One region of the Kitasatospora sp. NPDC097691 genome, then DNA from elsewhere that is predicted to be linked to it. Evidence: riboswitches for the same ligand, from Rfam matches in the RefSeq annotation. Region 1 holds a riboswitch; each other region holds the start of a gene.
What was found. A riboswitch is a leader RNA that binds a small molecule or an ion and turns the genes downstream of it on or off. The one in region 1 is predicted to bind cyclic di-AMP.

Region 1 (5,746 bases):
CCCGACGAGCTGCACCAGGCCTTCAACTTCCAGTACCTGGGCACCGACTGGGAGGCCGCCGCGCTGCGCGAGGTGATCGACCTCTCGCTCGACTCGATGCGCCCGGTCGACGCCCCCACCACCTGGGTGCTGTCCAACCACGACGTCACCCGGCACGCCACCCGCTTCGGCAACGAGCCCGGCCTCGGCACCCAGATCCGCACCGCCGGCGACCGCGAGCTCGGCCTGCGCCGCGCCCGCGCCGCCACCCTGCTGATGCTCGCGCTGCCCGGCTCCGCGTACATCTACCAGGGCGAGGAGCTCGGTCTGCCCGACGTCACCGACCTGCCCGACGAGGTGCGCCAGGACCCGTCGTTCTTCCGCCAGGCCGGACAGGACGGCTACCGCGACGGCTGCCGCGTCCCGATCCCGTGGTCCGGCACCGAGGCCCCGTACGGCTTCGGCCCGGTGGCCGGCGGGCCGTCCTGGCTGCCGCAGCCGGCCACCTGGGCCGAGCTGAGCGTCGAGGCGCAGACCGGCGACCCGTCCTCCGCCCTGGAGCTCTACCGCAGCGCGCTGGCCGTCCGCCGGGCAACGGCCGACCTCGGCGCCGGCACGGAGGTCGAGTGGCTGGACGGCCCCGAGGGCACCCTCGCCTTCCGCCGCGGGTCCTTCGTGTGCACCGTGAACACCACCGGCGAGCCGGTGCGGATCGCGGCCCCGGGCGCCCTGCTGCTCGCCTCGGCCGACCTCGTGGTGGACGGCGGCGAGACGGTGCTCGCTCCGGACAGCACCGGCTGGTGGGCGGTCTGACGTGGTTGCAATAGGCTCTGGGACCGTGACTACGGCGCGACTCTCAGACATCGCGGCACAGGCGGGGGTCAGCGAAGCCACCGTCTCCCGCGTGCTCAACGGCAAGGCGAACGTCTCCGCCGCCACCCGGCAGACGGTGCTGGCGGCGCTCGACGTGCTCGGATACGAGCGGCCGACCCGGCTGCGCCAGCGCAGCGCCGGGCTGATCGGGCTGATCACACCGGAGTTGAGCAACCCGATCTTCCCCGCGCTGGCGCAGGTGATCGAGCAGGCGCTCAGTCGGCACGGCTACACGCCGGTCCTGTGCACCCAGACGCCGGGCGGATCCACCGAGGACGAACTGGTGGAGATGCTGGTGGACCGGGGTGTGGCGGGCATCGTCTTCGTCTCCGGGCTGCACGCCGACACCACGGCCGACCACGACCGCTACGCGCGACTGGCCGGGCGCGGGGTGCCGTTCGTGCTGATCAACGGCTTCAGCGAGAAGATCGACGCGCCGTTCATCTCGCCGGACGACCGGGCCGCGATGTGGATGGCCGTCCAGCACCTGGCCGAACTCGGGCACGAGCGGATCGGGCTGGCCGTCGGGCAGCGCCGGTACGTGCCGGTGCTGCGCAAGATAGAAGGCTTCACGGCGGCGATGCGGGAGGTGCTCGGGCGCACCCAGGAGGAGGCCGAGCTCCTCGTCCACCACACGTTGTTCAGCGTGGAGGGCGGACACGCGGCGGCCGGCGCGCTGCTCGACAAGGGCTGCACGGCGATCGTCTGCGGGAGCGACATGATGGCGCTCGGGGCGATCCGGGCGGTGCGGCAGCGCGGGCTGTCGGTGCCGCAGGACGTGTCGGTGGTCGGGTTCGACGACTCGCCGCTGATCGCCTTCACCGAGCCGCCGTTGACCACGATCCGCCAGCCGGTCGAGGCGATGGCCACGGCGGCGGTGGACGCGCTGCTGGAGGAGGTCGGCGGGAACGCCGTCCAGCGCGGCGAGTTCATGTTCCAGCCGGAGCTGGTGATGCGCGGGTCCACCGGGGCCTGCGCGCGCTGAGCGCCGGCCGCAGGGCCAAGGGAAGGGCCCCGGAGGGCGGTTGCTCTCCGGGGCCCTTCGGCGTGCCTGCCCGTGCTCGGCAGCGCTCGGCGGTGCCTGGCAGCGCTCAGCCGTGTTCAGCCGTGCTCAGCCGCGCTCGGCGTCGGTGGGGCGCTCCTGGGCGAGGCGGTTGCCGTCGGCCGGGTCGCCGGTGCGGGCCTCGGTGCGGCGGCCGCGGGCCAGGTAGTCGCGCAGGACCAGTTCGACGGCGTCCTGCGGGTTCTTGGTTCCGGAGAGCATCATCGCGTCGATCGCGAGGTTCGCGTCGAGTGTGACGGTGACCTGGGCCATGTGACTCCTCCTCGGGTGCAGAGCAGCAGCATGCCTGTTCGGGGTGGGTTCCACCACGGGGATACGCCGCCACCCCCGGGGAGGAGCGACCAGGCTCTCCCCGGGGGTGGCGGGCGATCAGCGTTCGGGCGACGGATGACAGATGACAGATGTTGAAATCTGTCATCTGTCATCCGTCAGCGGTCAGCCGGAATCCGTCAGCTGGTATCCGTCGGCTGTCGGCTGTCGTCCGTCAGCCGTCTCGCCGTGCTCAGACCCGGCCGGCGAAGTCCGGGGCCCAGTTGGCGATGGTCTGCTCGCGCACGCCCGAGCTCGGGTTGGCGGCCTCGACGTACTTGCCGTTGCCGACGTAGATCGCGACGTGGTAAACGCCCGAGTCCTTGCCGTTGTTGGACCAGAACAGCAGGTCGCCCGGCTGCAGGCTGTCCAGCGAGACGTGGGTGCTGGCGGCGGCCTGGTCGGCGGCGACGCGCGGGACGGAGATGCCCGCGGCGCGCAGTGCGGCCTGGGTCAGACCGGAGCAGTCCCAGCCGCCGTTTCCGGTGCCACCGTAGACGTACGCCTGGCCGACCTTGGACTCGGCGAAGGCGACCGCGGCGGCCATGCTGCCGGTGGCGGCCTGGGCCGGGGCCTGAGCGGCCGGGGTCTGGGTCTGGGCGACCGGCTTGGCGTTCACGGCACCGCCGTTCGCGGACTGACCGGACTTCTGCGAGCGGTTGAACCAGGTGAAGTCCGAGCCGGACTTGTCCGACGAGGCGGACTCCTGGGTCTGGCCGTGGTCACCGAAGGTCAGGTGCTGGCCCGGGTAGATGGTGTTCGGGCCGTCGGTCAGGGTGCTGCGGTTGAGCTCGTACAGCCGCTGCCAGCCGCCCTGGACGTTGTGCTTGTCGGCGATCGAGGACAGCCAGTCGCCCTCGGCCACGGTGTAGTCGTCGCTCTGGGCGGCCTGCTGGTGCTTCTGGGCCCAGTTGCCGGCGCCGGAGTCGGCGGCGTCCTGGGCGGGCGTGGCCGGCTTGGCGGGCTTGGCCGCCGGGGCCGGGGCCGGGGTCTGGGCCGGCTTGGCGGCGGGGGCGGCGGGGGCGGCGGGCTTGGCGGCGGCCGAGGTGTCGACGGCGGCGGGGGCGCCGCCCTTGGTCAGGCCGGCCTGGACCGAGCACACCGGCCAGGCGCCGGGGCCCTGCGAGGCGAGGACCTTCTCGGCGACGGCGATCTGCTGGTCCTTGGTGGCCAGGTCGGCGCGCGAGGCGTAGGCGGTGCCGCCGAAGGCGGACCAGGTGCTCTGGGTGAACTGGAGGCCGCCGTAGAAGCCGTTGCCGGTGTTGATGCTCCAGTTGCCGCTGCTCTCGCACTGGGCGACCTTGTCCCAGGTCGCGACGGAGGCGGCGGAGGCGGTGCCGGAGACGAGGCACGGGACGGTGAGGCCGACGCCCGCGACGCCGATGGCGGCGATCACGCGGCGGGTGCGGCTGGACAGACGGGTGCCGTTGGTGGGCAGCATGAAGACGCGGTCCTCTCCCACGCCTGCGAGGTGAGCTGTCGGATTCGGGCCGGAGTTGCCCGGCCGCGCGTGAGCGCGGCTTCACCCCTAGCCCTGAACCGTTCCTGGGAGCGGTCCGGGGCGACTTACCTGTGGGTCCCCCGCTCCTGCCGTGGTGCGTTTTCGCGCTGCCAGGACATCCGACGGCAGGACTCGGCGTCGCGGATGAACTGGGTCCGTGTGGTCACGAACGGGGAGCACGTTAAGCAGACTTAAGTTCAAACTGCAAATAGCTGTGACGCGCATCACGGTTTAGTGGGAACTGCCAAAATGGCACGCAATCATGATCGCAAATGATCGTTTTTCGGCAATGCGGTTGCGGATGTCCACAACTGTCTTTGCCTCAGGAATGGCATGACGGTGTGTCGAAGTGCGAAACGGAGCACTGGTCGAACCGGGGGGGGCGGCCGTGATTCGAGCGCCCGGGAGTGCGCCCGCTATTCCCTTGCAAACAGCACCAGAACGGACATTCCATTCATTGTTCGCTTAACTCCGGTAACTCCCGTACGGCGCAGGAGCAGGAAAGCGGGCAAAGCGAAGGGCCCGGAACGCAAACCGTTCCGGGCCCCGTGTGCGCGCCGACGGGCGCGCGGTGTCAGCTACTGTCCGGCAGGTCCCTCGGCGGCCGCGTGGGCGCCACGGGTGCCCTCCACGGCCCCCTCGGCCTCGGCGGCGGCCGCCGCCTCCGCCTCGGCCCGTGCCAGGTCCTCCGGGGACGGCGTGGGCAACGCGGCCAGGTAGGTAGAGGCGATCAGCTGGCCGACGGTCGGGTACGCGCCCAGCGGCGCCGCCGACGGGCAGCCGGTCTCCTCGGCGGCCGTGGCGAGCAGCTCGGAGTCGGCCTCCGGTCCGATCACCAGCGGGGCCAGCGCCGGGCGCTGGGAGCCGGTCTCCTTGAGGTGGTTGACGGCCGCGGCGACCGAGCCGGGCACGTCGAGCGCGGCCGCCACGACCGGGACGGCCAGGCGGGCGGCCAGCAGCACGCCGGTGATGCCGGCCGCGGCGGCGGCGTCCTCGCCGCCGACGGTGGTCAGGACCACGCCGTCCGCGGCGGTCGCGATGGCGAAGAGCCGGGCGCGGTCGGCGCGGGCCAGCCCGGCCTCGGAGAGCCGTACGTGCACGGCCTCGGCGAGCAGCGGGTGCGGGCCCAGCGCGTCGGTGACGGGCGCGCCGTACTCGGCGGCGAGCGCGTGGAGTTCGGGCAGGAAGCCGTGCGGACCGGGCACCAGCGGCACCAGGACGGGCGTCGGCAGGCCGGCTTCGGCGGCCGTGGCCAGGAGCTCGGCGACGGTGCGGTCCTCGCCGCCCTCGCCCTCGGCGGACTCGCCGGGGAGGTAGCCGACCGCGGCGTGGACGCCGTTCTGCTCGCTGCGGACGATGGAGAGCAGCTCCTCGACGACCGAGCGGGACTCGGGCCCGGCGGCCGCGGGCACGGCCAGCACCAGTGCCGGTGCGCCGGTCGGAATTTCGGGGCGCTCGGGACGACGGTGGCGCCCCCGCGCACGGGAGCCTGGAGTGCGGACGGGCAGTGGCGCGCCCGGGATGGCTGCGGTGCTCATGCCGGAGATCGTAGGACATCTGCCCGTCCGGCCTGCAGTCGGCTGCCGTACGGGTTTCGCGCGGCCGCCGTGCGAACCCGGTGTGTCCGCCGCATCGGGTTCGGGCGGTTTGCCTACAATCCGGACATTCCACACCCAACCCCCGTGCGAGCACGGGCCATTGCCTCGACGTGCCCGGTGGGGTGCGGCGTTGCATTCGCGGCGCGTGAGATGTCTCACAGCCCGGAGGTCGCCTGACGGAGTGTCACGGCGGTGCGACTCCCGGCATTCGAAGATCAACATTCAGCGGGGAGCCGCTCACGGCCGGTTATCGCGACCCCGGTGATTCAGTCGGCTATGTCCGTTTACGTACCGTCAGGAGAAGGCCCCGTGAAGAGTTCGGGGCTGCGGGTAAAAGGCCTCGTGCACCTGCAATGTCCCGTGCTGATGCACGTGCACTGCAGCTATCATCGCGTCAAGTGAGGCGTTGTGCCGGGCCGGTAC
Region 2 (5,746 bases), on a different contig from region 1:
ACAGCGCGTGCAACGCGTCCACGTCGCCCTCGGTGTGGTGGTACTCGCGGATGGCCAGCCGGGGGCCGGTGAGTCGAACGGGGACCATGGCTGCCGACCCTACCCGCCCCCGGCGGCTACCGTTCGGACTATGAACGACGAAGACCTGCGGCTCGCCCCGCGCACCAGGGCCGCCGACCTGCTCGCCTGGGCGGCCGAGCAGGGCCGCACGCCGGTGGCCGAGGGGCCGCTGCACGCGGTGCTGGCGCTGCTGGAGCTGGGCGAGAGCAGGATGCACGACGGCTGGCCCGAACTGACCTCCGACGCGGTGGAGCACCTGCTGTACGAGCGCCTCCACCTGTACGTCCAACCCGAACCCGAGGAGGACCCGCTCGCGTACGGCGAGGCGGTCCGGCTGCTGATCGACCACCAGCGGGCGGCCCGGCGGCTCAACGCCAAGCGTCAGGAGCGGCTGCACGCGGAGGCCGAGTGGCAGGGCGAGGTCGCGGCCGGGCTGCTGCGCCGCGCCGACCTGGTGACCTGGCCCCGGCTGTACGCGCTGCTGCTGCACGCGCACGGGGTGGACGTCGCGGACGGGTCGGCGGTGCGGGACTGGCTGACCGGCTTCGGCGGGCTCGCGGAGGAGGAGCGGCTGGCCGCGTACGAGGCCCTGGTGCCGGCCGGCTGGCTGGACGAGCCGGACGAGCAGGGCTGGGGACCGGGCCGGGTGCTGTCCGTCGGCATGGCCACGGACGGCGCCCGGCGGCTGCTGGAGCAGGGCCTGATGCGGCGCAGCTACCGCAACCTGGCCGAGCTGACCGCGCTCGGGCGGCCGATGCCGGACGAACTGACCGGGGACTTCGGGCACTTCGAGGACGCGGCGGTCGATGCGGCGCTCGACCTGTTCGGGGAGTGGACGGTGCCCGGGCTGCCGCGGCTGCTGGTGGCGGAGTTCCCGGAGCTGGCGCCGGAGCCGGGCCAGGAGGAGATCGACGCCTACCTGACGCAGCTGCCCGCCGAGGAGTAGGCGCCCGCGGAAACCGAGAGCCCCCGGCCGCGTGCGACCGGGGGCTCTCGGGTGTCCGTCACGGGCTCCCGGGTGTCCGTCACGGGCTCTCAGGTGTCCGTCACGGGCTCCCGGGTGTCCGTTACGGGTTGAGGCCGTGCTGCTGGAGCCAGGGCTCCGGGTCGACCGGGGCGCCGCCGCCGGGGCGGACCTCCAGGTGCAGGTGCGGGCCGGTGACGTTGCCGGTCGCGCCGACCTTGCCGATCTGCTGGCCGGAGGTGACCGTGCCGGAGCCCTTGATGATCGAGGAGAGGTGGCAGTACCAGATCTCGGTGCCGTCGGGCAGGGTCTCGACGATCCGGTAGCCGTACGAGCCGGACCAGCCGGCCGAGGTGATGGTGCCCTGGCCGAGCGCGTAGACCGGGGTGCCGGTGTCGGCGGCGAAGTCCAGGCCGGTGTGCAGGTTGGCCCAGTAGCGGGCGCTCTGGCCGTAGTGGGCGGAGAGCCGGTAGTCCTTCACCGGGAGGGTGAGGGCGGCGGCCCGCTTGGCCTCCGCCTCGTCGGCGGCGCGCTTGGCCTCGGCTTCCTTGGCGGCGGCCTTGGCCTCGGCCTCCTGCGCGGCCTGCAGCCGGGCGGTCTCCTCGGCGGCGGTGCGCTGGCCGTCGGCCTGCTGCTGGATGCGGGCGGCGAGCGCGAGGCCGGGGTCGGCGGAGAGGGCGACCGGCGTCTCGTCCGGGGCCTCGATGGCGGGCGCGGCGGCCGGGGTGGCCGAGGCGAAGCCGGTGGCGCCAAGGGTGGCGGCGACGGCGGTGACGCCGAGCAGCGGGGAGGCGCCGCGGGCCTGACGCGGCATCCGGTGCCGGTTGGTCTCGGCCTCCGGGCCGAAGGCCTCGGGACCGTCCGCACCGGGGTGGTCGAGGAGCTGGGTACCGGCTGCGGGGCCGGCCGGGTGTGCCGGAGTGTGCGTCGACGCCACGGAGGCGCGCTCCTTTCCTTCCTTCGCGCCTACCGGGTTAGCTGACGGGTTCGGAGCAGGAAGGTCTCCTACGGCCGGGCCGGGGCCCCGCCGATTCACCCCAAGGAACGTGGTTCCCCGGCTCCCTGACCTGCCCGGAGGCCGGCCGGCGGGATTAGGCGACGGCGCACGGTGCCGTCTGGGTACGGCGTTGACGACCGCGCTGCGTTATCAAACGTTAATCCTAGGACGCTCTGATTCCAAGCCATCCGTCCGGGACGGCCGTGGAGCGGGTGATCGGACGTCAACGAACGACCCTTCGACACGAGCACCCCATCTGAGTACTCCTACTCATGTGCGGCCCGACCGGGCGGCCGCATCCTGACGCCATGAGCGCACCGATGCAGAACCGCACGACGGCCGCCTACTACATCCAGGCCATCCTCTCCTTCGCCCTCTCGGGCACGACCCTCGCCGTCGGGATCGCCTACCTGCCGGTCGGCGGGTGGACTCGGGCGTTCCTCGGGATCGGCCTCCTCTACACCGTCAGCTCCGCGTTCACCCTGGCGAAGGTGATCCGGGACCGGCAGGAGACGAACGAGATCGTCAGCCGGGTCGACCAGGCCCGGCTGGAGAAGCTGCTCAGCGAGCACGATCCGTTCAAGGTCGAGGGGGTCTGAGGCACACCCCCTCCTCTCCCCTCGTCCCCGCCCCTCCGGTCGAGCCCTTGACGGCTAAGGCTATTAGCCTTAGCTTTATGGCTATCGGCAGTACCGCCGATGCCCGCAGCGGCGGACCGAGGAGGCCCACCATGAACGCCACCATCACCCCGGACACCCAGTACCTGACCCTCCCCGGCGGGCGGATCGCCTTCGACGACACCCGGCAGGGCGACCGCACCCCCGTCGTCCTGCTCCCGGGCATGCTCGACAGCCGCGCCGCGTACCGGCACCTCCGCCCGCTGCTCGTCGCCGCCGGCCACCGGGTCGTCACCATGGACCTGCGCGGCTTCGGCGAGTCCTCCATCACCTGGGACGACTACAGCCCCGCCGCCATCGCCGACGACGTCCTCGCCCTGCTCGACCACCTCGGCATCGAGCGCGCCGTCCTCGCCGGGAACTCCTACACCGGCGCGACGGTCGTCAAGGCCGCCGGGGACGCGCCGGAGCGGGTCGCCGGGATCGTCCTGATCGACGCCTTCGTCGAGAACCCGCAGCCCGGCGCCCTGATGCGCGGCGTCCTCGGCCTGATGGGCGCCGCGCTCGTCCACTGGCCCGCCTTCTGGGGCTTCTACCTGCGCCGGATGGCCTTCCCCGGCGCCAAGCCCGCCGACTTCGACGCCTACGTGAACGGGCTGGTCGCCGCGCTGCGCACCCCGGGCCGCAAGACCGCCACCCGCGGCTACGTCACCGGGGACGCCTCGCCGGTCGGCTGGACGGCCGCCGTGCGGTGCCCGGCGCTGGTGGTCATGGGCAGCAAGGACCCCGACTTCCCCAAGCCGGAGCTCGTCGCCGACCGGCAGGTCGCGGCACTCGGCGCGCGGAAGGCGATGATCGAAGGGTCCGGGCACTACCCGATGGCCGACAACCCGCATGCCACCGCAGACGCCCTGCTGCCCTTCCTCGCCGAACTCGCCTGACGCCGCCCGACCGCCGCCGGACCACCGCCCGACCACCGCCCGACTTCCGTACGGAGAGACCCGAGACCATGCCCCGCATAGGACTGACCCCCGACCAGGTCGTCGACCACGCCATCGCCCTCCTGGACGAACAGGGCACCGAAGCCCTCACCCTGGCCGCGGTCGCCGCCCGGGCCGGCGTCGCCACCCCCTCGCTGTACAAGCACGTCAGCGGCGGCCTGGCCGAACTGCGGCGGCTGATCGCGGTCCGGGTCACCGGCGAACTGGCCGACCGCCTCGCGGACGCCGCGGTCGGCCGCAGCGGGGACGACGCCGTCGCCGCCGTCCTGCGCGCCTACCACGCGTACGCCACCGAACACCCGCACCGCTACAACGCCCTCCCCCAGGCCCCCCAGGCCGACGACGACCTCGCCGGGGCGGCCGCGCGACTCGTCGGCGTGATCATCGCCGTCCTGCGGGAGTACGGACTCGACGGCTCCGAGGCGATCCACGCCGCCCGCACCGTCCGCTCCGTCGCCCATGGCTTCGCCTCCCTCACCACCGCCGGCGCCTTCCGCCTCGCCGAGGACCTCACCATCACCCAGGACCGCCTCATCGCCACCCTCACCACCGGTCTCCGCAGCTGGCCCGCCTGACAGGCCGCCCACGAGCCCGGCCGACCGACGAACACGAGAAGTCGGACCGGCCGAGCCCTCGTGCCGCCCCGGCGGGGGCGGAGGAGAAGGGGACGGAGAAGGGGAGAAGGGCGCGCGCGGGAAGTCGGACCGGCCGACTTCTGATGTCTGCCGGCCGGGGCGGGAACGGCGAAAGCAGCGCCGGGATGAGACCGACAGCAGCAGCTGGTGCGGCGGCTCTGTCACCCTGGGCCGTCCGGTGCGACCGGGCCCCGAGGATCCGCTTCCGTGACACCGTGCACACCGGCCCCACACATCCCGGGACGGGAATCGGCCACGGGGCGGGACGGGGATGTGTGGCGGTCGACCCGACGAAACCGGGCCGGGGGCTTGCCGGGCAGGGCGGTCGCGGACGAACGAGTCCGGATTGCGGGCGGATTGACTTGATTTTGACGAGATCCGGTCACTTGGCGAGATCCGTTCACACCTTCGTAGGATCATCACCCTAGAATTCGCGGCGTGACGATGACTCAGTGGTCAGTAACGGCAGCCGGCGTGCTCGCCGTCCTCGCCCTCGTGGCCGCCGCGCGCTACCACGCCGTGTCCGTCACCCAGCGCGGCCGCGCCGACCGGCTGCAGCACGAACTCGCCCGGCTCCAGGAGCAGCTCGCCGCCGAACTCTCCCGCCGGGGCGCGGAACTGGCCGCCGTCCAGCACGAGCAGGAGCTCACCGCCTCCACCCAGCGGGCCTTCCTCAGCGTGGCCCGCCGGATCCTGGTGATGGCCCACGACCAGCAGGCGCTGCTGGACGAGATGGAACGCACCCACGACGACCCGGCGCTGCTGGAGGGCCTGCTCAAGGCCGACCACGCGGCCGCCCAACAGGCCCGGCTGGCCCAGACCCTGGCCGTGCTGTGCGGCGCCCGGGCCGGACGGCACTGGCCCGAGCCGGTCACCCTGGAGGACGTCGTCCGCGGCGCCCAGTCGCGCATCCTGCCCTTCCAGCGGGTGGTGGTCCGCAGCCGGATCGAGACCGCGGTGGTCGGCGCCGCGGCCGAGGCGCTGATCCACGCGATCGCCGAGCTGCTGGACAACGCCACCCGCTACTCCCCGCCCAGCACCCAGGTGTTCGTCACCCTGATGCCGGTGCACAACGGCGCCGTCATCGAGATCGACGACGGCGGCGTCGGCATGCCCGAGCAGGCCGTCGCCAAGGCCGCCGCCGCCCTCGCCGGCGGCAGCACCCTGGAGGTCTCCCGCCTCGGCGAGGTCCCGCAGCTGGGACTGGCCGCGGTCGGCCGGCTCGCCGAGCAGTACGGCTTCCGGGTCACCCTCAGCTCGGCACCCTCCCCGTACGGCGGTGTCCGCGTGGTCGTCCTGCTGCCGAACGCGCTGCTCACCGAGCCGCTGCCGCCCACCGTCCCCGGCTTCGGGCCGGGCGACCCGGCGTTCAGCCCCGACCCCGGGCCGGCCTCCCCCGCCGGCCACCCCTTGCTGGAGACCCCGCCACCCGGCCGGACCCCCGCCAGCGGCGACACCCCACCGCCGCTGCC
Region 3 (5,746 bases), on a different contig from region 1:
GACAGCTGGGCCAGCCCGCCGACGGCGAGCAGCAGCGCACCCCGCCGGGACAGCGCGCGGCGGGGTATGTGCACCGGAACGGGTCCGGCGGGGCCGGACTGCGACGCGCTCAGAGCCGGACCACCCCCGAGACCGGCATGGCGTTGACGCTCTCGTAGCGGACCTTGGCGCCCGGGTAGGGGGCGTGCACGATCACGCCACCGCCGGCGTACATGCCGACGTGGTGCATGTCCCGGTAGAAGATCACCAGGTCTCCCGGTCGCGCTTCGGAGAGGTTAATCCGCCGGCCGGCGTACGCCTGGGCCTGCGAGGTGCGCGGCAGGGTCACTCCGGCCTGCCGCCAGCTGTAGTACATCAGACCGGAGCAGTCGAACGCGCGGGGCCCGGTGGCTCCGTAGACGTACGGCGAGCCGATCATCCGCACCGCGGCGGCCAGCGCGGCCGCGCCGCGCTCGGAGGCGGGCGGGGCGGTGCCGAGGTCCAGCCGGTCGGTGCCGCGGGTGGCGCGCTGCTCGGCGTCCCGGGCGTCCTGGGCGGCCATCCTGGCCCGTTCGGCGGCTCCGAGGCCGTTGAGCAGCTTCTGTGCCCTGGCCAGCCGCTGCTGGATCTGCTGCTTGCCGTCGGCGAGCGAGCGGCGGGCCTGGTCCAGCTCAGCGAGCTTGCCGGTGGCCTCGGTCCGCCGCTGGTCGAGCCGGCGCTGGCGGATGACGAGCTCGTGCAGCGTCTCCTGCTGCCGCTGCGCCGCCTGGCCCATGGTGCGGGCGCGGGCGAGGTAGCCCTCCGGGTCGGAGGACAGCATCAGCTGCGCGGTCTGGGTCATCCCGCCGCCGCGGTACTCGGCCCCGGCCACGGTCGCCAGGTCGCCGCGCAGTTCGTTGAGCTGGTCCTGGGCGACGGCGATTTCGCCCTGCAGGATCGTGGTCTCCCCCTGGAGCCGGCGCTGGGCCTCCTGCGCGGCGTTGTACTGCTCGGACGCCTGCTCGGCCTCCTCGTAGAGCTGCTCGACCTGCGCCTGGACGTCCTTGCGGTCGGCCGGGTCCGGGCTGCCGGGGGCGGCGTGGGCGCCGCCGCCGGTCGCCACGCCCAGCGCGGTGGTGGCGGCCGCCGTCAGCACCAGCGCACGGGCGAGCAGTTGGGAACGGCGGTGCACGGGCATGGCGGCAGCGGCTCCAATCCTGCGGCGCGGCCCCCGCGGCCGCCCATGGCGGGCGGCCGTCGAGCGGGAGTCCGGTGGCAGACGTTAGCGAGTCCGGGCAAGCGAGTCCAAACCCCACCGGACCCGAATATTTGACCCGTAATCGGACATTGGCCCGAGCGGCCGCCAACGCCGCAGGCCCGGCCTTCCGTGGTGGAAGGCCGGGCCTGGGAGGAGCCGAGGTGGGGTCAGACCCGCACGATGCCGCTCAGCGGCATGTTGGTGACGGCCTCGTAGCGGACCGAGGCACCCGGCTTGGGAGCGTGCAGCACCTGGCCGTTGCCGGCGTAGATGCCGACGTGGTGGGCGTCCCCGTAGAAGATCAGCAGGTCGCCGGGCTGGGCCTGGGACAGGTCGGTGCCGATCCGGGTGCCGGCGTGGGCCTGCTCCTGCGAGGTGCGCGGCAGCGACACGCCGACCTGGTTGAACGCCCAGACCATCAGGCCGGAGCAGTCGAAGGAGCTCGGGCCGGTGGCGCCCCACACGTACGGGCTGCCGACCTTGGAGGCGGCGGCCGAGAGGGCCGCGCCGCCGCGCGAGCTGCCGGCGACGATCGGCTTGACCGGCGTGGACGACGGCGTGGAGATGTCGGTGCGGCTGTTGTCGCGCGAGGCGCGGTCGGCGTTCTGCTGCGCCTTCGCGGCGGCGTCGGCCTGGGCCTTGGCGTCGGCGGCGGCCTTCTCCTCGGCCGCGCGCAGCGCCTGGCGCTCCTGCTCGGTCAGGGTGTTGAGCAGGTCCTGGGCGGCCTTCAGCTTGGTCTGGACCTCGTCCTTGGAGGCCTTCAGCTGCTGAGTGGTCGACTCCAGCTCGGCGAGCTTGCCCTGGGCCTCGGTGCGGTCCTGGTCGAGCTTGCGCTGCTGCTCCTGGAGCTGCTTCAGCTGGTTCTTCTGGGTGTCACCGGCCTGGTTCAGCGCGCCGGCCTGGTTGAGGAAGCTGTCCGGGCTGGACGAGAACATCAGCTGGACGGTCGGGGATATGCCGCCGTTGCGGTACTGCTCCCCGGCGATCTCGGCGAGACCACCCTGCAGCTCGGTCACCTGGGCCTGCTGACGGGCCACCTGGTCCTGCAGACCGGCGACCTGCTTCTCCAGGGTCTGCTGCTTCTCCTGGGCGGCGTTGTACTGCTCGGTCGCCACCTCGGCCTGCTCGTTGAGCTGGTCGACCTGCTCCTTGACCTGGTCCTTGGTCGGCTGCGGGTCGGCGTGGGCACCGGACTGCGCGGAGAGGGCGACGGCAGCGGCGGCGACACCGGTCAGGATCGAGACCCGGGCGCGACTGGCTGGCTTGGGACGACGATGGGACGCCACGAAGGCGGGCTCCTTCTTCCTACGTCCGCCTACCGGGTGAGCTGACGGGTTCGGGCCGGAAGCATGCCCTACGACGCCTCACGGCCGTTCCAGCGGCCGACCTGGCGCCGATTCACCCCGGAGGAACGTGGTTCCCCGGCTCCGCTCCGCAGCGCCCCCGACCACTGGGCTCCCCTGTCGGGCAGTCGCTTCGACCTGCCCCGCTGCCTTGCGAACTCGACGGTAACCACCGCCGCCACCCTGGCTGGGTGATCGACAGTGCGGTGGTTCGGGGCACGACCCTAGTAACTGAACCGTGATCGGTTCAAATCCTTGTCAGAAAAAAGACGGAAGATTACCCAAGTTCTTTTGTGAAAATGACCGATGGTGATCGCGACCGCACGCAAGGCTGATCAGGTCTCACCCGTCCGCCGCGAAACGGTCGAAAACCCGAACGCCACCCCCGTCGGAGGTGGCGCGGATCACAGGGGCCGTCGGGGGCCCTCCGGCGTGTCGGGCCGTCAGACCCGGCGAATGGTGTTGATCGGCATCGCGTCGGCCTTCATCACCTTCACCACGTCACCGGTGTGCGGCGCGTGGACCACCATGCCGTTGCCGATGTACATCCCGACGTGGTGCATGTCGCCGCCGTAGATGACCAGGTCGCCGGGCTGGGCCGCGGCCAGTCCGGGCACCGCGGTGCCGTAGTGGCCCTGCTCCTGCGAGGTGCGCGGCAGCGAGACGCCGGCCTGGCCGTACGCCCAGAGCATCAGACCGGAGCAGTCGAAGGTGCTCGGGCCGGTGGCGCCCCACACGTACGGCGAGCCCTGCTTGCTCATCGCCTTGGCGACGGCCACCGCGGCGTACCCGCTGGCCGGCGGCAGGTTGCTCAGGTCGACCCGGTCGCTGCCGCGCGAGGCCCGGTCGTCCTGCGCCTGCTGGGCCTTCAGCGCGGTGCGCTCGGCGGCGCTGAGCGAGTTCAGCAGGTCCTGGGCGGCCTGCAGCTTGGTGTTGACGTCCGCCTTGGCCTGGTTCAGGTCCTTGGTGGTGCTGTCCAGCGAGGCCAGCACGGCGGCCGCCTCGGTCTTCTCCTGGTCCAGCCGGCGCTGCTCGTCCAGCAGCGACTTGAGCGCCTCGGCCTGGGTGGTGCTGGCCTGCTGGACGGTGGAGGCCTTGTCCAGGTAGCCGGACGGGTCGGAAGAGAGCATCAGCTGGACGGACGGGTCGATGCCGCCGCTGCGGTACTGGTCGCCCGCCACCTCGGCCAGGCCGCCCTGCAGCTGGGTCATCTGCTCCTGGCCGCGGGCCACCTGGTCCTGCAGCTGGTCGGCCTGCTTGCGCAGCTGGTCGGCCCGCTCCTTGGCGCCGTTGTACTTCTCCGCCGCCTGCTCCTGCTCCTCCTGGAGCTGGTCGATCTGCGCCTTGACGTCCGTCTTGTTCGGCTGCGGCGCGGCGTGCGCGGCCACCTGGGCGGAGAGGGCGACCGCGGTCGCAGCGGCAGCGGTGAGCACGGAGACCCGCGCGCGGCTCGGCTGCTTGGGACGGCGGTGGGAGGCCAAGGGACCGGCTCCTTCTTCCAACGGACTCACCCGATCGGATGAGATACCGGAAAATAGGTTTGACGCCAGACCCTAGTGCGGATCTATCCGCTTTGCCACTCCCCCGAAGGCGTGAACTCCGTTCCCCACACCGACTTCACCACACCCGCACACCGTCGCGGACACGACGCTGACCAGGTGTCATCCTACCGGGCCGACGCTCAGGGCCGCGCCAGCCGGTTCAGCAGCAGCACCGACGCCACCGGGCGCGCGCCCGCCTTCCGCACGCCCTCCGCGACCTCCCGGTCGGCGGAGACCACCACCACCGGACGGCCCTGCGGCTCCGCCCGCACCAGACGGCGGATCAGCTCGTCCGCGGTCTCCCCGGTCCGGCTGAACCGCACCCGGACCCCGCGCGGCGGCGCCATCATCACCGGAACGTCCAGGTCCTGCCCGTCGAACACACAGGTGACCTCCGCCTGGGTGCGCTGGGCCAGCATCGCCAACCCGCCCAGCAGCCGGATCCGCTGCTGCTCCAGCGGCAGCGTCGGATAGCCGGTCTTGGTCACGTTGTAACCGTCCACCACCAGGTGCACCTGCGGGATCGCCAGCAGCTGGTCCAGCAGCGCCGGGTCGTCCTCGGCCAGCCCCCGCCGCGCCACGTCGTGCGGCGAGGCCGCGCCCGGCACCACCGCCTCCACCAGGTCCGCCGGGCGGATCTGGGAGACCGGCAGCGCCAGCTCCCGCTGCAGGCCCTGGGCGGACTGCAGCACGGTGTCCAGCAGCAGCCGCAGCCGCATGTCCTCGACGCTGCGCCCCTCGCGGGCCGACCGGCGGCCCTGCTCGGCGGCGTTCTCCAGTTCGGACACCCGGTGCTTGAGCCGCCGCGCCTCGGTCTCGGCCGCGCCGCGCTCGGCCGCGCCCTGCGCCTTCGCGGCCTCCAGCTCCCCGGCCACCCGACGCGTCTCGGCCTGCGCCCGGCGGGTGTCGCTCTCCAGCGACCGCACCTTCTTGCGCAGCGACTCGGCCTCCCGCCGGACACCCTCGAACTCCGCGCGCTGCCGGTCCAGGTCCGCCCGCGCGGTGGCCCGCACCTCGGCCAGCTCGGCCTGCAGCTTCTCCACCAGCCGGGCCGCCTCCGCGGCCGCGTCCTCGGCGCCGGCCCGCTCGGCCTCCTCGCCGGCCTCGGCGACCAGCCGGCTCCAACCCGCCGAGCGCACCAGGTAGGCGGCGGCGGCGACATCCATCGGATCGGCGGCGCCGGGGACGCTTCCCGACTCCAGCGCCCTCACCAGGTCCGGCTGCCCCAGTCGCAGCCGCTCCGCTATCCGCACCCGGAAGGCCGGCTCCGCCTCCAGCGCGGCCGCCAGCGCGGTGGCCGCGTACTTGGCGCGCCGCGCGGGGGTGAACTTCACGTACTGACGCAGGCTCTGCGGGAGCTCGCCCGGCGGCAGTCCGCCCAGCGCGTCCGAGGCCAGCCCGACCACGCGTCGGCGCACCCCCTCGGGCAGCGGCCGGTCCAGCTTCTCGGCGCCACGCTCCGACGCGGACTCGGAGACATCGGAGGAGTCGGACGGGCCGGACTGATCGGACGGGTCGGACGAACCGATCTCCGCCTCGACGGCCTCGGGGCCGACGGCCGCCGCGTCGACGGCGCCGGGCACAGCGCCCTCCGCCGGCCCGGTCCCGGCGTCCGACACCTGCGCCTGCGCAGCGGGCCGAAGCCC
Region 4 (5,746 bases), on a different contig from region 1:
GGCGCGGCCGTGTCGGCGGCGTCGACCGAGTCCCAGATGCTGGTGTACCAGGGCTTGGCGGCCGTCGCCTGACCGGCGGCCACCCCGGTGGCGGGGGCGCCGGCGGCGGACGAGGAGGGCTTGGCGGAAGCCTGGCCGGCCGGGTCCACCGCGATGTACGGGGTCTCCCCCGGCACCGCGTAGTGCAGCCGGGCGCGCGCCTGCGCCTTGACGTACTCCGGGTCCTGCCAGCGGGCCCTGTCCCGGCGCAGCTGCTCGACCTGCTGGCGCACGCGGTCGGCCTTCGCCCGCTGGGCGGAGATCTCGGCGCGCTGGGAGATGATCTGCCGCGTCGGGTAGGCGAGGATCGCCACCAGCGAGCACAGCACCAGGACGAGGACGGTCGCCCGGCTCGTGAACCGAGGCCGGGCCGCCAAGCCCGGGATCCTCCAGCCTGCCATCTCCCGTATCCCCTCCTGGTCGCGACGGTGCCCCGCCGTCCACCCTACGGGGTGAACGGCGGGGCACCGGTCAGGCTGGCGCTGGCGCGGGTGCTCAGCCCTCGTGCTTGAAGCGCGGGAAGGCGCCGCGGCCGGCGTACTCGGCGGCGTCGTCGAGGATCTCCTCGATGCGCAGCAGCTGGTTGTACTTGGCGACGCGCTCGGAGCGGGCCGGGGCACCGGTCTTGATCTGGCCGCAGTTGGTGGCGACGGCCAGGTCGGCGATGGTGACGTCCTCGGTCTCGCCGGAGCGGTGCGACATCATGCAGCGGTAGCCGTTGCGCTGGGCGAGCTCGACGGCGTCCAGGGTCTCGGTCAGCGAGCCGATCTGGTTCACCTTCACCAGCAGCGCGTTGGCGGTGCCGGTCTCGATGCCCTTGGCCAGGCGGGCCGGGTTGGTGACGAACAGGTCGTCGCCGACCAGCTGGACCTTGTCGCCCAGCTTGACGGTCATGGCCTTCCAGCCCTCCCAGTCGGACTCGTCCAGCGGGTCCTCGATGGAGACCAGCGGGTAGGCGGCGACCAGCTCGGCGTAGTACTCGATGAGCTCGTTGGCCGTGAGGGCCTTGCCCTCGAACTGGTAGGCGCCGTCCTGGTAGAACTCGGAGGCGGCGACGTCCAGGGCCAGCGCGACGTCACGGCCGGGCACGTAGCCGGCCTTCTGGATGGCCTCGGTGATCAGGTCCAGGGCCTCGCGGTTGCTGTCCAGGTTCGGCGCGAAGCCGCCCTCGTCGCCCAGGCCGGTGGACAGGCCGCGCTCCTTCAGCACGCCCTTGAGGGTGTGGTAGACCTCGACGCCCCAGCGGACGGCCTCGGAGAAAGACTCCGCGCCGATCGGGGCGATCATGAACTCCTGGATGTCGACGTTGGAGTCCGCGTGCGAGCCGCCGTTGAGGATGTTCATCATCGGGACCGGCAGGACGTGCGCGTTCGGGCCGCCCAGGTAGCGGAACAGCGGCAGGTCGCTGGCCTCGGAGGCGGCGTGCGCGACGGCCAGCGAGACGCCGAGGATGGCGTTGGCGCCGAGCGAGGACTTGTCCGGGGTGGCGTCCAGGTCCAGCATGGCCTGGTCGATCAGGCGCTGCTCGGTGGCGTCGTAGCCGACCAGCTCCGGGCCGATCTGCTCGATGACGGCGAGGACGGCCTTCTCCACGCCCTTGCCGAAGTAGCGGTTCTTGTCGCCGTCGCGCAGCTCCAGGGCCTCGAAGGCACCGGTGGAGGCACCCGACGGGACAGCGGCACGACCCGTGCTGCCGTCGTCGAGGCCGACCTCGACCTCGACCGTGGGGTTGCCGCGGGAGTCGAGGATCTCACGGGCTACGACGACATCGATGGACGGCACGAGGCATCTCCTTGCGGAAGCAGGGTCCCGCTGACGGTGACGCTGTCGGCGGGACGATTGCGGAGTCGTTACGGACCAGAGCCTAACCGCCCGGGCTCTCCAGGCCACGTCGGCCTCGGTCCCGTCTCAGCGTGTGGCCCCACTACCCACCGGTAGTTCACCTGCTTGTCCCAGCTTGTCCCACCGGAGCGGGCGAATGCGGACGAAGGGGGCCGGTGGGACCGACCCCCCTCTGCGCACCCCGGGCACCGGACCGGTGCCGGTGCGGACGGGCTCAGCCGAGGTGCAGGACCTGGCCGGGCATGATCAGGTCCGGGTCACCGCCGACCGTGCCGCGGTTGCCGTCGTAGAGCGCGTGCCAGCCGCCGGACACGCCCTGGGCGGTGGCGATCGACGACAGGGTGTCGCCGGAGCGGACGGTGTAGTCGTGACCGGTCTGCGCGGCCGGGGCCGGCTGGGCGGCCTGCGGGGCCGCGTGCTTGGGGGCGTACTGCTGCGCCGACTGGTCGACGGGCTTCTCGGCCCGGTCGGGCGCGGCGTGCTTCGGGGCCTGCTTCTGGACGGGCTTCTCGACCGGCTTCTGCACCGGCTTCTCGGCCGGCTTCTGGGCCTGGCGCTTGGGCGTCTGCTGCTGCGGGGCGGACTGCGGCTTGGCGTCCGAGGAGGTGTCGACGGACGCCGGGGCGCCGCCCTTGGTCAGACCGGCCTTGACGGAGCAGACCGGCCAGGCGCCGGGGCCCTGCGCGGCGAGCACCTTCTCGGCGACCGAGATCTGCTGCGCCTTGCTGGCCTGGTTGGCCTGCGCCGCGTACGACGTGCCGCCGTACGCCTTCCACGTGCTGGAGGTGAACTGCAGGCCGCCGTAGTAGCCGTTGCCGGTGTTGATGCTCCAGTTGCCCCCGCTCTCGCACTGGGCGACGGAGTCCCAGGTGGAGACCGGGGCGGCGGAGGCGCCGGTGGCGGTGAGGAGCGGCATCGCGAGTCCGACGCCGGCCACACCGGCGACGGCGATGGCCTTCTCGGCCTGGGTGCGACGACGGTGACGGCCAGTTCCAACGAACAGCATGAAGAGGTCCCTCTCCGCACGCCTGCGAGGTGAGCTGTCGGGTTCGGACCGGGAGGTGGCCCGGCCGCCGTGCGCGGAAACGATTCCGCTCGGGCGGCTTCACCCCAAGCCGTCGAGGAACGGCAACAAACCTGGTTCCCCCGCCCCTGCCCAGGGTTCTGGTCGGTTTCCCGTGACGCGGCGGGCAGGATTCGGCGTTCCGCGCACGAGGTCCGCAGCTGCGAACTCCAGGGAGAGTAGACAGATCTTCAGACCGATCACAAGCTCATATCACAGATATCACACAGAAATTACGGCGCGTGTCCGATCGCCTACCAACGGCGCCACTATGTCCGCATTGATGGGCGTTCACGCCCCGTTGGAAGCCTGCCGGGCGACGTTCCGTCAGCACGTTTCCCGGCGTTTCGTCACCTCTTGTCAGTTCGCCGGGGGCGCGGAAGGAGCGTGCGGAGGCGTATGCGGGGAGCGGCTCTCCGGAGTGAATTCGACCGGGAGTTCCCGCAGGCCACGCATGATCAGACCGCCCCGCCAGCGCAGATTCTCCGGGCTTTCCGCGAGCTGCAGATCGGGCAGCCGGGAAAGCAGCGTGGCCAGGGCGGCGCGCCCCTCCAAACGGGCCAGCGGGGCACCGATGCAGTAGTGGATGCCGTGCCCGAACCCCAGGTGGGGATTGTCCGCCCGGGCCAGGTCCAGGGTGTTCTCGTCCGCGAACCGGTCCGGATCGCGGTCCGCGGCGGCCAGCACCACCAGCACCGGATCGCCGACCGGGATGTCCACCCCGCCGATGGTCACCGGCCGTGTCGCGAACCGCCAGGTCGCCAGCTCCACCGGCCCGTCGTAGCGCAGGAGTTCCTCGATGCCCGTCTCCAGCAGCGCGCTCTCCCCGCGCGCCACCGACTCCTGCAGCAGCCGGCGCTGGCCCGGGTTGCGCAGCAGCGCGTACGTCCCGTTGCCGATCAGGTTCACGGTCGTCTCGAAGCCCGCGAAGAGGAGGATGAAGGCCATCGCCGCGGCCTCGTTCTCGGTCAGGTGCTCACCGTGGTCGCTCGCGCGGATCAGGCCCGAGATCAGGTCGTCCCCGAGGTCCGCGCGCTTGCGGTGGATCAGCTCCAGCAGGTACGCCCGCATCCGCTTCACCGCCCGTCCCACGCCGCCGCGTTGGCTGCCGCCGTGTCCCGGTTTCGTGTGTCGCAGCATCATCCCGGCCCAGTCGCGGAAGTCGTCCTGGTCCTCGGCCGGCACGCCCAGCATGTCGCAGATCGCGTAGATGGGGAGCGGGAAGGCGAACTCGTGGATCAGGTCCGCCGAGCCGCGCTGCGCGAAGCCGTCGATCAGCCGGTCGGTGAGCTGCTGCACCCGCGGCTCGAACTCGGCCACCCGGCGTGGGGTGAACGCCTTCGACACCAGCCGGCGCAACCGGGTGTGGTCCGGCGGGTCGATGTTCAGCAGGTGCGTCATCAGGTCCGCCTGCCGCTCCCCCGGAATGCCCACCCGGCCGGTGCGGTGCGCCTGCTCGCTGTGGTGCGCCGGGTTCTTCGACAGCCGGGCGTCCGCGAGCGCCTGCCGGGCGTCCGCGTACCTGGTCACCAGCCAGGCCTCGACACCGCTCGGCAGCGTGGTGCGGTGCACCGGGGCGTGCTCGCGCAGCCAGGCGTAGGCGGGGTACGGATCGGCGGCGAACTCCCAGGTGAACAGCTGCGGAGCAGCGTCGGCGGGCTGGGCGGCGGCGGGCCGGGCGGGGTCGGCGGTCGGGGCGGCGGCGGGCCGGGCGGGGTCGGGCTGAGCTGGCATGGGTCGACCGTATCCGGTGGGTGCGCTCCCCCTCCGCCGGCGGCTCACGACCCCCGTGACAACGGCGCACGACGGGCGCGCCAACACTCCGTGGACGACCCGTGGACGGTCCGTGGACAGCTCTTGGACAGGTCTTGGCCGGACGGCGGGCGTGAGCCTGGTCACCTGAGGGGTAATCCCTGTTGCGGAGGGTCAGGTCGTGCCTACGATCCTCCGCAGTACGCGTGGGCGCCGGTGCGGTGTCGCCCACAGGGAGGAGCAGACCATGCGGGTCAGCGGGTCAGTCGTCGTCATCGCGGTACTGGACGGCGGGTCGGGCGCCGACCTCGCCCGCCGGTTCGCCGCGGCCGGCACCGTCGGAATGCTGATCGCCGACCAGCACGTCGGCATCGCCGAGGACCTCGCCGCCGAACTCGACCGGCCGGGCTGCCCCGTCGTCGGCGTCTCCGGCGACATCCGCCGCCCCAGCGACGTCGCCGCCCTCGTCGACACCGCGGAGAAGCACCTCGGGCCGATCGACCTGTTCGCCGTCGCCGGCCCGGACGGCGAGCGGATCGTCTCCCTCGCCGACCTGCCCGACCACCTCGACCTGGAACGACTCGCCGAACTCGTCTTCCTCGTCGGCGAGGCCATCGGCGAACTCGTCCCGCCGCAGCGGCGCCCCGTGGAGAGCACCGCCACGGCGGCCTGAGCGCCCTACTCCCCGTCCGGCTCCCCGCCGGGCTCCCCGTCCGGCTTGAGGCCCTCGGCCGCGCGCACCGCGTCCCGGTAACCGCGCGCGGCCGAGCGCAGCGCCGCGTCCACGTCCACCCCGGCGTCGTGCGCCCGCTGCGCCACCGCGAGCAGCAGTCGGCCCGCCGACTCCGCGGTCAGCTCGGCCGGCAGCTCGTACGGCTCGTCCGGCATCCCCGCGAAGCCGGACCGGCGCACCCGCGACACCAGCTTCGCCGCGTACGCCAGCGAGGGCAGCCCGGCCGGCACGCCGTCCAGCACCGACTCGCGGTCCGCCTTCTCCGCGGCCTTCAGCTGCTCCCAGTTCGCCTCCACCTCGGCGGCGCCGTCGGCCTC

Region 2: it holds a riboswitch for cyclic di-AMP, as region 1 does, so the genes downstream of both, ABTY56_RS32850 (M23 family metallopeptidase) here and ABTY56_RS04105 (transglycosylase family protein) in region 1, are expected to answer to the same signal.
Region 3: it holds a riboswitch for cyclic di-AMP, as region 1 does, so the genes downstream of both, ABTY56_RS13735 (NlpC/P60 family protein) here and ABTY56_RS04105 (transglycosylase family protein) in region 1, are expected to answer to the same signal.
Region 4: it holds a riboswitch for cyclic di-AMP, as region 1 does, so the genes downstream of both, ABTY56_RS16505 (transglycosylase family protein) here and ABTY56_RS04105 (transglycosylase family protein) in region 1, are expected to answer to the same signal.

The regions. Positions count from the first base shown of each region.
Region 1 is NZ_JBEORY010000004.1:14,643-20,388, reverse strand. Features, by position in the region: gene ABTY56_RS04120 (glycoside hydrolase family 13 protein) at 1-792, shown strand, start outside; gene ABTY56_RS04115 (LacI family DNA-binding transcriptional regulator) at 818-1,837, shown strand; gene ABTY56_RS04110 (hypothetical protein) at 1,964-2,167, opposite strand; gene ABTY56_RS04105 (transglycosylase family protein) at 2,418-3,665, opposite strand; cyclic di-AMP (ydaO/yuaA leader) riboswitch at 3,673-3,834, opposite strand; gene ABTY56_RS04100 (sirohydrochlorin chelatase family protein) at 4,304-5,263, opposite strand.
Region 2 is NZ_JBEORY010000067.1:25,079-30,824, forward strand. Features, by position in the region: gene ABTY56_RS32840 (GNAT family N-acetyltransferase) at 1-88, opposite strand, end outside; gene ABTY56_RS32845 (hypothetical protein) at 131-1,006, shown strand; gene ABTY56_RS32850 (M23 family metallopeptidase) at 1,128-1,961, opposite strand; cyclic di-AMP (ydaO/yuaA leader) riboswitch at 1,974-2,132, opposite strand; gene ABTY56_RS32855 (YiaA/YiaB family inner membrane protein) at 2,330-2,620, shown strand; gene ABTY56_RS32860 (alpha/beta fold hydrolase) at 2,752-3,579, shown strand; gene ABTY56_RS32865 (TetR/AcrR family transcriptional regulator) at 3,648-4,214, shown strand; gene ABTY56_RS32870 (ATP-binding protein) at 4,719-5,746, shown strand, end outside.
Region 3 is NZ_JBEORY010000015.1:70,798-76,543, reverse strand. Features, by position in the region: gene ABTY56_RS13745 (hypothetical protein) at 1-74, opposite strand, end outside; gene ABTY56_RS13740 (C40 family peptidase) at 110-1,156, opposite strand; gene ABTY56_RS13735 (NlpC/P60 family protein) at 1,384-2,502, opposite strand; cyclic di-AMP (ydaO/yuaA leader) riboswitch at 2,513-2,666, opposite strand; gene ABTY56_RS13730 (C40 family peptidase) at 3,003-4,040, opposite strand; gene ABTY56_RS13725 (NYN domain-containing protein) at 4,241-5,629, opposite strand.
Region 4 is NZ_JBEORY010000020.1:6,326-12,071, forward strand. Features, by position in the region: gene ABTY56_RS16495 (FtsB family cell division protein) at 1-416, opposite strand, end outside; gene eno (phosphopyruvate hydratase) at 535-1,821, opposite strand; gene ABTY56_RS16505 (transglycosylase family protein) at 2,096-2,887, opposite strand; cyclic di-AMP (ydaO/yuaA leader) riboswitch at 2,893-3,061, opposite strand; gene ABTY56_RS16510 (cytochrome P450 family protein) at 3,305-4,678, opposite strand; gene ABTY56_RS16515 (SDR family NAD(P)-dependent oxidoreductase) at 4,944-5,369, shown strand; gene ABTY56_RS16520 (nucleoside triphosphate pyrophosphohydrolase) at 5,375-5,746, opposite strand, start outside.